DNA from 4 places in the Neobacillus sp. K501 genome. Region 1 is predicted to be linked to each of the others. Evidence: predicted binding sites of a transcription regulator. Region 1 holds the regulator's gene; each other region holds the start of a gene.
The links. Region 1 encodes Rex, which represses fermentation and respiration genes when NADH is low (regulators of the CRP and FNR family bind a similar motif). Its sites were predicted from a motif close to TTGTGAAATATTTCACAA; they were not measured.
Positions count from the first base shown of each region.

Region 2: a site for Rex is predicted at 2,673-2,690, ahead of ACWM35_RS04610 (cytochrome ubiquinol oxidase subunit I). Genes of this name have one in related genera too.
Region 3: a site for Rex is predicted at 1,579-1,596, ahead of ACWM35_RS02760 (hemerythrin domain-containing protein). Genes of this name have one in related genera too.
Region 4: a site for Rex is predicted at 1,848-1,865, ahead of ACWM35_RS17135 (DoxX family membrane protein). Genes of this name have one in related genera too.

Region 1 covers NZ_JBSLYA010000017.1:4,294-8,510, reverse strand. Annotated here, with positions in the region: gene ACWM35_RS23815 (cytoplasmic protein) at 1-564, opposite strand, end outside; gene ACWM35_RS23810 (YhbD family protein) at 577-1,200, opposite strand; gene ACWM35_RS23805 (redox-sensing transcriptional repressor Rex) at 1,359-2,012, opposite strand; gene moaC (cyclic pyranopterin monophosphate synthase MoaC) at 2,034-2,531, opposite strand; gene ACWM35_RS23795 (ABC-F family ATP-binding cassette domain-containing protein) at 2,710-4,217, shown strand, end outside.
Region 2 covers NZ_JBSLYA010000002.1:43,269-47,485, forward strand. Annotated here, with positions in the region: gene cydD (thiol reductant ABC exporter subunit CydD) at 1-222, opposite strand, end outside; gene cydB (cytochrome d ubiquinol oxidase subunit II) at 222-1,235, opposite strand; gene ACWM35_RS04610 (cytochrome ubiquinol oxidase subunit I) at 1,237-2,643, opposite strand; gene ACWM35_RS04615 (hypothetical protein) at 2,866-3,147, opposite strand; gene cspD (cold-shock protein CspD) at 3,422-3,622, shown strand; gene ACWM35_RS04625 (zinc-finger domain-containing protein) at 3,703-3,888, opposite strand; gene ACWM35_RS04630 (ribonuclease H family protein) at 3,909-4,217, opposite strand, start outside.
Region 3 covers NZ_JBSLYA010000001.1:560,533-564,749, reverse strand. Annotated here, with positions in the region: gene ACWM35_RS02775 (FAD-dependent oxidoreductase) at 1-747, shown strand, start outside; gene ACWM35_RS02770 (ferredoxin family protein) at 747-1,031, shown strand; gene ACWM35_RS02765 (hypothetical protein) at 1,155-1,499, opposite strand; gene ACWM35_RS02760 (hemerythrin domain-containing protein) at 1,718-2,239, shown strand; gene ACWM35_RS02755 (MFS transporter) at 2,261-3,499, opposite strand; gene ACWM35_RS02750 (MarR family winged helix-turn-helix transcriptional regulator) at 3,668-4,108, shown strand; gene ACWM35_RS02745 (M3 family oligoendopeptidase) at 4,204-4,217, shown strand, end outside.
Region 4 covers NZ_JBSLYA010000007.1:271,507-275,723, reverse strand. Annotated here, with positions in the region: gene ACWM35_RS17150 (hypothetical protein) at 1-158, shown strand, start outside; gene ACWM35_RS17145 (hypothetical protein) at 309-539, shown strand; gene ACWM35_RS17140 (DoxX family membrane protein) at 589-1,095, opposite strand; gene ACWM35_RS17135 (DoxX family membrane protein) at 1,250-1,765, opposite strand; gene ACWM35_RS17130 (MBL fold metallo-hydrolase) at 2,026-2,700, shown strand; gene ACWM35_RS17125 (TetR-like C-terminal domain-containing protein) at 2,704-3,273, shown strand; gene ACWM35_RS17120 (exonuclease domain-containing protein) at 3,389-3,997, shown strand; gene ACWM35_RS17115 (DinB family protein) at 4,107-4,217, opposite strand, start outside.

The DNA.
Region 1 (4,217 bases):
TTCAATCAATTCCGTCTCTAACTGGGTTGGCAGGATCGATTTAAATAGTCCCAATAGCGAAGCTTTTTGTTTAATCACAATCGTATGACCACCGATTTCTTTCGCTTTACAATCCCCAAAAAGTTTTATGTCGATTTTTTCCGCATTCAAAAGACCACTGATTGTAAATTGTGATTCCGCCTTAAACGTTTCTGCTTCGCAATCTCCTTCTACGGTTAACCGGCCATGGATACCTATTTCATCACTTTTAATTTTCCCGCCCACAGTTGCTTTTCCGGCTACTTTTAGTTTCTTAACATAGAGGCTATTCGCGATTTTAGCTGTTCCATCAACCTTTAGGGACTCACCCTCAAAATTCCCGTTAATTTTCCCGTTTCCGTTAATTTTGCCTGCTTGTGCAAATACATTCCCATTGACAACCCCAGAACCGTTGCAATCAAATTCCGTACATACTATATCGTTATTAACGGTCCCTTTTCCATTTAATTTCACTCGATCGAACTCTCCGCCGTTGGAAGACCCAAAACCATTGATCACCAAATCTCTCCTGATTTTCGAATCCATATTTCTGCTCCTTTATAGTAATTTCGCTTTTATTTCCTCCATACATGCCATCAACGAGAGGTGTGCAACCGTTTTGGTACCAGGTTCACATCGGAACCCCTCTGGATTGATTAACAATAGACAAGAAGATACCCCAAGCTTTCTCGTAATCACCACTTCACAATGTTTCTGCTTAATCTCCTGCCTGTTGGGGATTAATACTTGCAGCAGCATCTTCCCTTCATCCAAACTAATTTCGCCTGATTGAAGCAGCTTTTCTAATACATAAATCTCCAGCATCCTTGATAAATTAAAACGTGGTCCGCTTTTTTCGAGATCTAAATATAAATCCATTACAACTTGAGAAACAATGTTACGTTTTATGATTTCGCTTGACTCTAATGTTAAATTTGACAAATTGGGTGAAAACATATCTGCAAGTTCATCTAAGGACAAATTCTCTTTCATTGTTTGGATTTTTTCTATTCTTTCTAAAATTTTTGCTTTTGGAAAGAAGGTTTCCTGACCCGTAAACGTTGATTTCCGTACAAACCATTCTTCAGGAATAAGGTCTTTACGTTTCCAACGGTATAACTGTCCGTACGAAATTCCGGCCGCTTCTAATAAATCCTTTTTCGAAATTAACTCCTCGCTCATTTTGTAAAACTCCCTTCTAACAACAATGTAACATAACACTGTTACGTTGTAAAGTTGTGGAAATGAAAAAACTCTTCCCTTTTAGAGAAGAGCCTAAAGTCATCGTTATTTATCCCGCATTAACGGGCAGTAAAACCCCCACTGATTGAAGTTTCACTTTATTCCACTTCCTCAGCCGTTGGATAGTGCTTTAAGAAGTAGACGAGAGATTGCAGTTCTACCGCTAGATCAATGTGATGGACACGAATCGATGACGGGACATTTAATCTCGCTGGAGTAAAATTCAAGATTCCTTTCACATTTGCTTTTACCAGCCGGTCAGTTATCATTTGCGCGACCGGTGCAGGTACCGTCAGAATCGCCACCGGAATTTCCTCTTTCGCCAAATATTCATCCAAGTCATCCATATGGTAGACTGGGACATCGCCGATCGTCGTACCCATTTTTTCTGTGTCCACATCAAAGGCACAGGCAATTTTTGTATTATTATTTTTCAAAAAATTGTAATTAAGAAAAGCGGTTCCGAGGTTACCCACCCCAATCAACGCCACTTTTGTTAATTCATCCTGATCTAATGTTTTTCTGAAAAATGTAAGAAGATAATTCACATTGTAGCCGTAACCCTTTTTCCCTAAGGCACCAAAATAGGAAAAGTCCCGGCGAATGGTTGCAGAATCCACTTTCACGGCCTCACTTAATTCCGCCGAGGAAACCCTTTGTTTGCCGGAAGAATGAAGATTCTTTAGAAATCGATAATATAAGGGAAGTCGCTTTGCTGTCGCTTGTGGTATTTTCATCGTATCGTTACTCATAATCTCCACACCCTTTGTTCTTTATTTAACCGGTTCGGTTCTTAGGAAATCTCCGTTTTTCCCTCCGGTTTTTTCCACTAGATAAGTTGATCCAATCACCATACCCTTATCTACTGCTTTACACATATCATAAATGGTTAACGCACAGGCAGATGCCGCTGTTAGCGCTTCCATTTCAACACCTGTATTCCCTTTTGTTTTTACTGCTGCTTGAATATTTAGGCGATACGCTTCCGTCTGTTCCTGTTCCCAAGCAAAGGTTACATTGACACCCGTCAACGGAATCGGATGGCACATCGGAATGATATCCCATGTTTTTTTCGCTGCCAATACCGCGGCAACCTGCGCGACAGCAAGAACATCGCCTTTTTTCATTTCATTATTTGTGATTTTTTCATAGATTTCTTTACTAACAACAATGCTGGAATGAGCAAGCGCCGTCCGTGCTGTCTCTGGTTTATCACTAACATCAACCATCTTTGCTCTTCCTTCTTCGTTAAAATGCGTAAACTCTGCCATACAATTAATCCTCCAATAAAAAGATGATACACTATTTTTATCCATTTGTCTGTGAAACTTTGAACGAATTACGATAAATTATCTGTTTTTTCAGGAGAAACCTATGACCATATAGACCTTTATTGCCGCAACTGTAGGAATAAGGTACACTAATTTTAAGTAATAGAGGTGAATTTCAATGATATTATTACAAGTTAATCAATTACAGAAATATTATGGTGCTGACCTTATTTTATCGAATATAAAACTTGAATTACAAACCCGTGACCGTGTAGCCCTTGTTGGAAGGAACGGGGCGGGCAAGTCAACGCTATTAAAAATTATCGCCGGACACCTGTCCCATGATGGCGGAGAAATTATTAAACCGAAGGAAGTCACGATCGGTTATTTAGCACAGAATACGGGCCTAGAATCGAATTTGTCTATTTGGGACGAAATGTTGACGGTGTTCGAATCCCTTAGGTCCATGGAAAAATCACTAAGAAAGCTCGAAGAACGAATGTCAGACCCTTCCGCTTTCGAGGACAGTGGCAGCTATGAAAAGATCTTAAAGGAATACGACCAGCTTCAGATCCAGTTTAAAGATCAAGGCGGCTATCAATACGAGGCCGATATCCGCTCGATCTTACATGGTTTAAATTTCCCTGATAGTTCGGTGATGATTTCAAGTCTAAGTGGTGGTCAGAAAACACGTCTGGCGTTAGGGAAATTACTGTTAACCAAGCCGGATATTTTAATCCTCGATGAGCCGACGAACCATCTAGATATTGATACTCTTTCCTGGCTTGAGCAATACTTACAAGGTTATGATGGAGCCATCTTGATCGTATCCCATGACCGTTACTTTTTAGATAAAGTCGTTACACAGGTATATGAGGTTTCTCGTAAGCAAATTCAGAAATTCATCGGCAACTACAGCTCTTATCTGGATCAAAAGGCAGCCAATTATGAGCGGGATATGAAGCTTTTTGAGCGGCAGCAGCAGGAAGTCGCAGCCCTTCAAGACTTCATCCAGCGAAACCTTGCACGAGCCTCCACAACCAAAAGGGCTCAAAGCCGCCGTAAAAAACTCGACAAAATGGAACTTATGGATCGCCCGTTAGGTGACGAAAAATCGGCAACGTTCTCATTTGAAATCGAAAAGCAAAGCGGAAATGATGTTCTGACCGTTGACTCCCTTGCGATTGGCTATGATGGCGAGAAAATTTCAGATGATATTTCCTTCCGTGTCTACAGAGGCGATAGTATTGCTTTAGTAGGTCCGAATGGCATTGGCAAGTCGACATTATTAAAAACGATTATCAAAAAGCTCCCGGCCTTAAGTGGCAATGTCTTATATGGCACCAACCTCAATATTGGTTACTACGATCAGGAGCAGGCGGAGTTGACCTCCAATAAGCGTGTATTGAACGAACTTTGGGATGAGTATCCTTTAAAAAACGAAAAGGAAATCCGGACTGTATTAGGAAATTTCCTCTTCTCTGGTGACGATGTGTTAAAAATCGTTTCTACCTTAAGCGGTGGTGAAAAAGCCCGACTTGCACTCGCGAAGCTGATGTTGGAGAAAGCCAATGTCTTGATTTTGGACGAGCCTACTAACCATCTGGACCTTGATAGCAAGGAAGTACTCGAAAATGCGCTGATCGATTATCCTGGAACGATTTTATTCGTCTCTCATGACCGTTA
Region 2 (4,217 bases), on a different contig from region 1:
TCTCTTAAATCCTACTAACAATTGGCGAAATACGAGTGCGAAAAAGAATAGTAACAATTCTTTTATAACCGTACGAAACAAATCTCCCCCAAAAAGGGAGGAGATTGCTTCGGCTAAAAAATAGGCTTGTAGAATAATCATGACTCCTTGCATAGCTGTTAGAACAGCTAGCCTAATCAAAACCTGCATAGCCCCTTTATAAGAAAACAATGCCTTGTCCATTAGTAAGTCAAATGCTCCTTATCAGATACTCTTTTTCTAAAAATATAGTAACTCCATATTGTATAACCTAATACAAACGGCAGGATTGAAACGGCGACAATCGTCATGATTTTTAGCGAATAGTCTCCGCTTGCTGCGTTGTAGACTGTTAAATCAAAGGCTTTATCAATGCTACTTATCATCACTCTCGGGAACAAACCTATAAAGATAGCTGAAACAGTAAATGCTAAACCAAGTCCCGACATTGTAAAAGATAGCCCCTCTTTTTTATGTGATATAAAGTAATAGGCGAGAGCGTAAGTAAGGACGATCAGGGAAACTAAAACGATTTCTGCGATGAAACGAACTTCAAAAATATCGGTCATGATTACTGACAATCCAACAAAAACAACTAATGCTCCTAGAACAGCCAAAGTTACCTTTTGGGCAAGCACCGCAGAATTTTTACGAATTTCTCCTTCTGTTTTTAGGGAAAGGAAATTGAGCCCATGTAAGAAGCAAAGCAAGGTAACGGTTAAGCCTCCCCATAGGGAATATATATTAATAAAATCTGTAAATCCAGCAGACATATTCATATCCTCTTGTATCGGCATACCTCTAAGCAAACTAGTAAAAAGTACACCTAAGAGGAATGGCGGAAGCAAGCTGCTGATAAATATTACCCAATCCCAAACATTAGTCCAGCGGGGATTATCCACTTTACGGCGAAATTCAAAGGCAACCCCACGTCCAATTAAGCAAAGAAGAACAGCCAGCAAAGGTAAATAATAGCCACTGAACATCGTTGCATACCAATGAGGGAATGCAGCGAAAATGGCACCACCCCCAGTCAGAAGCCATACCTCATTTGCATCCCAGAAAGGACCGATTGTATTTACCATAATCGTCCGATCCTTTTGGGATCGTGCTAGTAATCTTGTTGATATACCCACACCAAAATCAAATCCTTCTAGAAAAAAGAAACCAATAAAGACTACGGCGATTAAGACAAACCATAGTTCTGATAATTCCATCTTAAGCACCTACCTTATTAAATGGATCTGTTATTGATTTTGCTGCACCTTTGGATTGGAGTTCCGGACCCTTTTTAATTTCACGAATCATTAGGTAAACCATGACCACTAAAAGTATGGTGAAAATTAATAGATACATAATCATTGAAAATAATATCATCCCAGCTGAGACATTTGGAGAAATCGCATCAGCAGTAGTCATTAAACCAAAAACTGTCCAAGGCTGACGTCCTATCTCCGTCATGATCCAGCCAAAGGTATTGGCCAAAAACGGAAATGAAATGGCAGGAATCAATAATTTTAAGAATAAGCTGCTATGTTCAATCTTTCTTTTTCTCCATAAATAAATGCCAACAATTGATAGCAGAATCATTGCGGTACCAAAGCCAATCATTAAGCGAAAACTCCAATAGGTCGTTTTGACAGGAGGTATATAGTTGGTACCATCACCAACTATAGAATCGTATTTTTCCGTATATTCCTTTTGCAGCGTTTCCATCCCTTTCAGGCCGCCTTCAAATTTTGAATAAGATAAAAAGCTTAATGCATAGGGAATATTCAACTCAAACGTATTCTCCTGTGCCTCAGTGTTAATAGTAGCAAATATTGACCAAGGCGCTGGGTCAGGTGTGTCCTTCCAAATTCCTTCGGCTGCGGCCATTTTCATGGGCTGTGTTTTCACTAAATATTGTGCCTGCCAGTGGCCACTTAAAGCTGTTCCAATACTACCGATTAATCCAATAATCATTGCCAGTCTCATTGACCTTTCATAAAAATCAACATGTCTTTTCTTTAATAGATTATAAGCACTTATACCGGCAACAAAAAAGGCAGCTGTACACAATGCACCAGTAAAAACATGTGGAAATTCCACTAGTAATTGTCCGTTCGTAATTAATGCGAGAAAATCATTCATTTCTGCACGACCATTGTTCATTTCAAATCCAACCGGGACCTGCATAAATGAATTAGCTGTTAATATCCAAAAGCCCGACAATATTGTTCCTAATGACACTAGCCAAATACAAGCTAAATGAACTTTTTTTGAAAGCCGATCCCAGCCAAAAATCCATAGTCCAATAAAGGTTGATTCCATAAAAAAGGCGAGCAGTGCTTCAATAGCTAGTGGTGCTCCAAAAACATCGCCAACAAATCTTGAATAATCGGACCAATTCATCCCAAACTGAAATTCTTGAATAATTCCTGTTACAACACCGACGGCAAAGTTAATTAAGAAAAGATGCCCCCAGAATTTCGCCATTTTTTTGTAAATCTCTTTCTTCTTCACCACATACAGCGTTTCCATTAAGGCAACCATAAAGACCAGCCCGATAGAAAGTGGGACAAAAAAGAAGTGGAAGATGGTTGTTGCGGCAAATTGAGCTCTTGCCAAGATTACTGCATCCACGGTATTACCTCCTCAAAATTCAATTCCTAATGCTCAATATTTCACAATAATAACGTTTTGTTTTCATTATTTCCCCCTATTTTTATATTGTTAATAATAATTATCAATTAATAATATCTTCAATTAAATCTTAACAAATAATACCAGAAATACTCAGGTGGTTTTTGACAAAAATGTGACAAAAATAGAACAGCCATTATGACTGTTCTATCCATCCTATTTTTATTTTGATTTTCTAAGTGATGAATCAAAATAATACCAATTTTCCTCAGGAATAATATTTGAAACGGTTAAGATAAATGATGGGATCCTTTGAACATCAAAAACGATTGCTCCAATCTTTTTTGTAAATATAAGAAAGGCATCTCCATGTGAGTAAGACGATAAAGCATTTCCGATTTGCATTAAAGACATTAAAATCTCCTGTTTCTCCTCCGCTTCAATGAAGACCTGTGGTGAGAACCTTAAGATCCATTCCTCTCCCTTAATTGAAAACCGGTACATCTCTCCTCACCCTTTATCTCAATTTATATTAAGATATGAGTCTTCCATAAATTTATGTTTCCAGAGAATTATCAATTTCAATTTTATTTTCCAATAATTATGATTTAAGCACTAAAAAAGCGCTTCCATTCCTTGACTGACCTATTTTCTTCGTGTATATTTAAAGCATCATGTATTATTTTGTAAAGTTTAAAAATTATACATACGTTATACATGATAATATTTATCTTTGGCACTTATACAGTGTTTCGAAAGGCTTAGGAGGAAATAGTAGATGCAAAACGGTAAAGTAAAATGGTTCAACAATGAAAAAGGTTTCGGGTTCATCGAAGTTGAAGGTGGAGACGATGTATTCGTACACTTCAGCGCTATCACTGGCGAAGGCTTCAAGTCTTTAGAAGAAGGTCAAGAAGTTTCTTTCGAAATCGTTGAAGGAAACCGCGGACCACAAGCTGCTAACGTTGTAAAACTATAATTTAAATCATAATGACTTATCAAAGGCTGACATGAATTGTCAGCCTTTTTCGTGAAGAATTCTTTAATGTAGAGCCGTTATCATGTCAGCTTTTTTCCGTAATCCTGTAACTTCTCTCCCACGGTACATTTTGAAATACAAAACCGATGTGCAAACCTCCTACCGCCCTCCTGTTTAAAATGCTGATGTAAAAGGCAGCCATTGCAGTATTGTACCATTAAGGATTCAACATAATTTAACAGTTCTTTTCTATTCGAATTCTTCACAAAATTTCTGCCTCCTATACCTAAAGAATTTGCGTTTTAGCGAAAATCTCTTTCCCTTCTAACGCCTGCGTTGCTAATTTGTCTGCCTCTTTATTATCCTTCCTGGAAATGGCTGTGTATTTTGGTGTAAGGGAAAGTGCCTTTATCTTTTCCTCAATCCGGTCAAGCCAGCGGTTAAGGACATCTTCATAGCATGGCCATTCCCCTTCTAACTGCTTAAGAACAACTTGGGAATCTCCTTTAAATTCACAAGGGAGATGATGAACTCCTAATTCCTCTAATATATTTAATGCATAGTAAAAGGCTGCATATTCTGCTTCATTGTTCGT
Region 3 (4,217 bases), on a different contig from region 1:
CTAACCGTAATGGAAGTTATTAATCTTCCAAAAGAGAAAATAAATGACCGCTTTAACTTGGAAGAAAATCAAGGCTGTACGATAGAAATCTTTGGAGATTCCACAAAAGGGAATCTTGGAACTGCGTTTCTTTATACGAATAAAGATAGCTTGAATATTGGGGTAGGCACAACCCTTTCTAGTATGATTAATGCGAAGATGAAGCCGTATGAGCTTTTGGATTATTTAAAAACTCATCCAATGGTTCGCCCCCTTATCGCAGGCGGTGAATCGGCTGAATATCTTGCCCACCTCATTCCAGAAGGGGGTTACAGGTCTGTGCCAAAGGTTGCCGGGAACGGTGTTGTTGTCGTCGGAGACGCAGCCCAGTTAGTTAATGCGATTCATCGAGAGGGATCAAACATGGCGATGGCATCAGGCAAAATGGCCGCAGAAACCGTTATTGAGGCTAAGTTCCGCGGGGATTTTTCTGAATCTAGTTTAAATCTCTACCGGGAGAAGTTATATGATAGCTTTATTATTAAAGATTTAGAGAAATATAAAGATGCGGCGCACACATTTGAAAAATATCCACAATATTTTAAGGAATATGTTCCGATGATGAACAAAGCGGCCAGCAAGTTCTTTACGGTTGATGGAACCCCAAAACGTGATAAGCAGAAGCAAATTATGAAGAGTGTAACAGCTGAACGAGGAACGATTAAAGTATTGCAAGATATTTATCGTGCTTGGAAGGCGGTGAAATAATGTCAACGAAGAATATCGAAGAAAAACAGTATCTTCTTCGCTTTAAGGCAGACACGAAGTCACATTTAACGGTAATGGACCATGATATTTGTATGACAAAATGCCCTGATAAAATTTGTACGGTGTTCTGTCCCGCTGAGGTTTATAAATGGGAAGGCCTAAGAATGCAGGTTGGTTATGAAGGCTGCCATGAATGCGGCAGCTGCCGCATTGGATGTCCCTATCAGAATATCAAATGGGAATATCCAAAAGGAGGTCATGGAATTGTCTTTAGATTAGCATAAGAAAAGGTGCTGTTGCAAAATAAGCAACAGCATCTTTTTCTTTTATATATAACGACATATGTATGTTATTTCACAAGTGAGAATAAAAAGAAGGTGAAGCGGAAGGTAAGTATATTTTGGGGATTAGCTTATTTTCTCTTGTAGGCTTAATGAGGAAAGGTTATCAAGTTTGCTTGATTTCACGAACGAACTAGCTAAATGATTGGCAGAATCCATGGACTCCATTGCTTGAGAACAATAGAATGGTCTTCGCCAATTAAAATCACCTTCGCAATCGGCAGGATAAATACTCACTTTCCAGTGGTAATAGATTTTTGGCTGAGGGAGCTGTACCCCTTCGACGGCAATTAGCCAATGCGTCGGTGAATCATAGTGAAAAAGCTCGGATTCCTGAAGTGATGCTAGGTCATTTACACCAATAGGAATTAGTGCCTTTTGATAAAAATCGTGATAATTAGGGGTTTTCATAATTTTTAGCCCTCCCTTATTACTTCTATCTATATTATATGAAAGTTTCTTAGTTTTTTTGAGTATAAATGTTAAAATTTTTTGAAAATTTTAACAAGCTATTTTGTCTTGTTGATAAAATGCCTTTTTTCTTGCAATATGTGACTGGTGTCACAACAAAAGAGAAACTTAACTTTTATACTAATAACAACAATAAACACAAAGAGGTGTAGTTAGAGATGAGTGGTTGCATGAGTGCTTTTGGAGGTATGCCTCCAGCAGACCTTTGTAAAGGATTGAAGCAATTAAAGGAAGAACATCCGCCATTATTAGTCCAATTAGATGGACTATATAAATTAACGCAGGAAATTGAACAACATGATGAGGTGGAAAGAAGTTTTGCTGAATTAATCATTCAGGTGACAAAATTTAAGGATGATCTTGACCCACATTCTGACAGGGAAGAGGGGGTTCTTTTTCCAATGATGGGAGTATATATTGGAACAACTTCTGGTCCGATTGCCGTAATGGAATACGAACATGACCAAGCGAAATCCCATATTGGAGAATTCTTGTCAAAGGCTGACAGCAGTCAAGCGATAGAAGAAATGAAAAATTTAGCTGTATTAATTAAAAATGCCTACTTCATTCTAACTGAGCATTTTGCTAAAGAAGAAAATGTGCTTTTCCCGATGGCAGAAAGAATGCTTTCAGATGAAGAGAAGGAAGAATTATATCAAAAAATTCAAGAGATAAAGTAAAGGATGGGATGCCCCATCCTTTTAATTATTCCATTCCCTTAATTTTTGGTCACTTGGTAACAGGTAGGCGGTTAATCCCAGTAATGGCAGGAATCCAAGTAACGATACCATTGAGGATAAACCAATTAAGTCAGCTATGTAACCGAGTCCAACGGAACCAATGGCGCCCATACCAAAGGCAAGTCCGACCGTTAATCCTGACATGGTTCCAATTTTTCCAGGAACAAGCTCTTGTGCATAGACAACGGTAACCGAAAAACTTGTCATCAAAATAAAACCGGTTAATGTAAGAAGAATAAATGTGACCATTGCCGGTACAAATGGAATGAGGATTGAAAAAGGGACCGTTAATAGCATCGAAATGAAAATAACCTTTTTCTTCCCAAAACGATCGGCAAGAGGACCACCAAAAAAGGTCCCTACCGCACCGGCTACTAAAAAGGCAAATAAGAAAAGCTGTGATTCTTTAATAGAAAGCGAATATTCTTTAATGCCATAAAAAGCATAGAAATTAGTCATTCCTGAAATATACCATGATCGAGCGAATATAAGGAGCAAGATTAACCATAATGTTTGCTTTACTTTTTTTGAAAGGACATTTTTTTGTTTTTGGTTCACACTCTCTTTTTTCTTTAGTAACAATCCATCTGGTGCTTTTAGTCTCTTATTATACCAATTTGCGATATAAATTAATAATATTACTGCCAGTGCAGCAACAATAGAAAACCAAGAAGCACCCCTTTGTCCTAGAGGGACAAGAATGAGTGCGGTAATCAGTGGAGCAAGTGCCTGACCCGTGTTACCGCCAACTTGATAGATTGATTGGGCCAGCCCTCTTCTTGTACCCGCCGCCATATAGGCCACTCTTGAACCTTCTGGGTGAAAGACAGCTGATCCAAGCCCAATAAAGAGCACTGAGATAACAATGAACTCAAAGCTTGGAGCAAAGGCTAAGCCTAGAACCCCGCCCAGCGTGAAGGTAAGGCCTATGGGCAAGGCATAGGGCATTGGTTTTTTATCTGTGATAATACCTATTACCGGCTGCATGACCGAGGATACAATATTTAAGGAGAAGGCAATCATACCAAGCTGGGTGAAGGAAAGTCCCATTGATTTTTCTAATACCGGAAACATTGCAGGAATGACTGATTGAATGGCATCATTGAGTAGATGACATATCCCTATGATGAAGAGTATATTGTACATCGTTGTTTCCGATGTGTTTTTTAGCTTCGCAGCTAAAACAGCAGGTTGACTCAAAATCCTCACCTCATGTATTTTTGGATATAATTTGTGAATAGTCACAATTATATCACTATTCCTAGCTGGTGGAAAAAAATACTGTTTTCATATGTAAATTGACACAAAACTAAAAGAGATTTATAATAATCTTGAAGCTGAGATAATTTTATAAAGGATGTAGTTTTTATGGATAATGAGTCATTGTCTCAATCATTGAAGTTATTTATTGTCCTCTCAAGGGCTTACAAAGCGATTAATGAGCATGTTAATAAAGTTATTCAGACAAGTGGGTTAAATCCAACAGAATTTGCTGTTTTAGAGCTTCTATACCACAAAGGCGACCAACCAATGCAGCAAATTGGCGGAAAAATCTTGCTTGCAAGCGGCAGTATCACGTACGTGGTAGATAAACTTGAACAAAAAGGCTTGCTAATAAGAATTGCTTGTCCAAACGACAGACGTGTTACGTATGCTCAAATTACGGATAAAGGGAAAAGTTTTATTCAAGAAATTTTTCCGGAACATGCCCAGCAAATCCATCGTTTAATGTCGAGCTTAACAGATGAGGAAAAACTGGAAGCGATTGAATTATTAAAAAAATTAGGATTGCCAGCAGGAAAATTTTAATACGGCTTTTTGCCGTATTTTTTTTGTGTAAAAGGAATATGAATCACTAGTGTAGAAATCATATAATTGGTAATCAAGAAAAGGGGGCTAATCTGATGAGTTTTGAAAA
Region 4 (4,217 bases), on a different contig from region 1:
TAGGAGGAACCCCCACGAATGCCGATTCACGGATTTATCGTTATCCATGGTTAAATCAATACACCAATACGTTGTTTGTTAATGTTTATACCTTTCTGATATATTTCTCTTCCTTGACCTTATTGATCACCATATCCCGTATTAAGGGTAAGTCGTAAATTCCCTCACTTCCTTTTAATTTCTTGTTCATTTTGGTTGTGGTTTTTCATTCAATTGGAATATAATAGGAATATAGATGTTCACAAAAATGTCACTATTTATCGTTAGAAGATATTACGAGCCTAATAGAAGCTTATGGAGGGGAAAAAATGATTAGGATGGCTGTAGCTAGTGTACTTGGGTTTGTATTAATTTTTATAGAATCAATGATTGTCATTAAGTTAAAAGGATATCATGGTATCGATTTTGGAGGCTTGGCACCATTCCTAAACGTTTGGGCAATGAATTTTTTCCTCGTCTACTGCATACTTACACAAGTAACAAATTGGTACCAAGAACGAACTGGTTTTGAAAGCAGTGAAGAAGATAATATTTATTAAAAACATAAAATACCTCCTCAATCACAATCGATTGAGGAGGTTTCTTTTGTTATACATGATGCTTTATCGTGTTATCTTTCATGACGGTTTTGCGGATGTATGGAGCTACCCAACGGTCTAAACCGTAACGGCCAGCGTTGTAACCTGCTGCCAAGATGATGAAGCCTAAGAAGATGTCAGTTGGGTTATGAGATACGGTTCCTGCCAGGAAGAAGCTGAAGTTCATCACTAAACCAAAGAACATTGCTGCAGTTGTTAAGCATCCTAATAATAGTCCTAAACCTACTAGCGTTTCACCCCAAGGAATAATGAAGTTGAATACATCAGCATTTGGAATCGCAAAGTTTTCTAGGAAACTTACATACCAGCTGTAGACCATATTTCCATCTGGACCTTTTACTGGGTTACCAACGGCACCCTTTAAAAATCCTGTCGCGTCGAAGCCACCTGTAATTTTATGAAAACCTGCTGTGAACCAAGCATATCCAAGATATAAACGAATAACGGTTAAAATAGCTGCAGAGATCTTATTTTCTCTTAAAAATTTGTTAAACATAATCCATTCCGCCTTTCGAAAAATTATTTGTTTTTGTTACTTTTACTATATTAGATACAAAGTTTTATTAACATGGGCAGGGTGTTAAGTTCAAAGTTTGTTCGAAATGTTTTGACAAGTATTTGAACAGCTTTATCATATTTCACAGTTGTCGTTAGGCAGTTGCTTTTCCGTTGTCAGTGACACGGTTTGTTTTCATTGTTTTACGAATGTATGGAACCACCCAGCGATCTAAGCCGAACCGTCCAGCGTTGTAACCTGCAGTCAAGATGATGAAGCCTAAGAAAATATCGGTTGGGTTATGAGATACAGTTCCAGCCAGGAAGAATGAAAAATTCATTACTAAACCAAAGAACATCGCAGCAGTTGTTAAACAACCTAAGAGAAGTCCTAAACCGATAAGTGTTTCGCCCCATGGAACGATAAAGTTGAATACATCGATATTTGGTAAAGCAAAGTTTTCTAAGAAGCTTACATACCAGCTGTAGACCATATTTCCATCTGGGCCTTTTACTGGGTTAGCGATTGCACCTTTTAAGAATCCTGCAGCATCGAAGCCACCTGTGATTTTATGAAAACCTGCTGTGAACCAAGAATATCCAAGGTATAAACGAAGGACAGTAAGGATACCAGCGGCAACTTTATTTTCTCTTAACCAATTTGCAAGCATTTTTAAGCATCTCCTTGTAAGATATGTTTGTTATCTTTATTACACTCTTAATATAACAAATTAATCTTGAATTGAGGATAGATTGTTCACTGTTTCACAATTTCGCAATAAAGATTTGAACAAATTATTAACGTGTGATTTTTTTCCAAAACCACTTGATAAAACTAATTATATTAGTTAAAATAAAACTAACTATATTAGTTAAGGGGATGATCACTGTGAGAGTGATTAAAAACGGATTTTTGTATCAAGTGACATTTATGCCTAATGTGTTTCCGGTGAATTGTTATTTAGTGGAGGAAGAGGATTGTTTGACCTTGATTGATGCTGCACTGCCTTATAGTGTGAAGGGGATATTTAAGGCAGCGGCAGAGATTGGAAAGCCGATTACAAAGATTGTTTTGACTCATGCACATGACGATCATGTTGGTGCACTTGATGCCATCAAGGAAGAACTTCCTGATGTGCCCGTTTATATATCTATTCGTGATCACAGACTGATGAGTGGTGACGTTTCACTTGATCCGCATGAACACCAAACCCCAATAAAGGGCGGCGTTCCGAAAAAGCTAAAGACAAGAGCCAATGTTTTATTGAAGGAAGGAGATCTTGTCGGCTCATTAGAGGTGATTGAAACTCCAGGCCATACCCCAGGATCGATTTCATTTTTGGATAGTCGGACAAAGACGTTGATCGCTGGCGACTCTTTTCAAACAAGGGGTGGAATTGCGGTATCAGGGGATATGAAGCCGTTGTTTCCCTTCCCCGCTTTCGCTACTTGGAGTAAGAACATTGCTCTTGATAGTGCCAAGAAGCTTGTGAATTACCGACCAAAGCTGCTTGCTGTAGGTCATGGAGAAATGGTTGAAAATCCTGTGAAAGTAATGGAACAGGCGATAATAAACATCGAGCAAAAATTGAATAAAGGAGTATAGAGGATGTCACCAAGACCTAAGGTAGCACTCGAAATTTCAACAATACTAGAAGTAGCTGGCGAGATTGCCGATGATTTTGGAATGCAAGAAGTAACATTGGCAAACCTGGCAAAAAAACTAGGAATCCGTCCACCATCATTATATAACCATTTTGATGGGCTCGGGGGTTTAAGAAAGAAACTTGCGATATATGGTCTAGAACGACTTTATGAGGAATTAGCCCATGCAGCAATTGGAGTGTCAGGAGAGGAGGCTGTTTTAGCGATTAGTAAGGCCTATGTCAACTTTGCCCGCAAACACCCCGGAATTTATGAGGCGACTTTGATGGCACCTGATTCAGGGGATGAAGAGGTTCAACAACATAGTGTTAGAGTAGTAGATCTAGTTGTCCGTGTGCTGCATGCCTTTGACTTAGATGGCGACAGAGCCTTCCACGCGGTAAGAGGACTTCGCAGCATTCTGCATGGCTTTTCCTCATTAGAACAGCGGGGCGGATTTAAAATGTCATTGGATATCGATGAAAGTTTTTTGATCATTATTAAAGCGTACATGAAAGGAATTAGGGAAAGCTAGATTCTCATGTTTCTCTTTCAAAAATTACCATTATTGAGGCTCGTCCGTTGACGAGTCTATTTTTATTGAAAATGTTATAATGGTAGTAATATTTTTTATCAAAGGAATGAAGAGGATGCGGAACATAGAGAAATTTGGTTTGGTATTGGACGTAGAAACAACAGGGTTAGGGCCAACAACCGATGAAGTTATCGAATTGGCGTTGAAGTTATTTTTATACGATGGGGACACAGGAGAGGTCAAAGAAATAATCGAGGAAGATTCCTTTCTTCGTGAGCCGATTTCAAGTTCCGCACGAAGAAACTATGACCGTGCCTATCAAGTTCATGGAATTCCCTATGAATTAGTAGAAGGAAAAAGCTTTTATGATGTGAAAATTAAAACCTATTTCCATCGTGCGGATTCAGTCTTTGCTCACAATGCTTCCTTTGACCGCAGCTTTCTTTACCATATGTATCCGGAAGTAAATGAACTAAAGTGGTATTGTACAATGAGAGGAGTAAAATGGAAGAATTACGGTTTCCCAAACGGTAAACTTCTCACACTCCTACAAGCTCATGATATTACGAACTATCAAACACACCGAGCACTTGACGATATTACATACCTAATGGACTTGCTCAAGAAAACAAGCCCCAAAGGAAACTTCTATCTTCAAGAAGTACTCGAAAATGGCCCCATGAGAAAATATCAGCCAACAGCGGCTAGAACCAAAATGGGCTAAAAAGAAAAGACATACAGTTTAATGATTGTATGTCTTATTTTTTTCTTTTACTGTCCGCCTGAGGTGGACAGTGTCCACGAGCGGTGACAGGCACCACTATCGACACCATTTATTTGTTTAAGTATCTTTCTTTTACGATGTTGCAGTGGTGCATTTGATGTCCAGCGATGATGTAGGCGATGGATCTGGTTGTGATTTCCATGCCGTTGGCGTTTCCTGT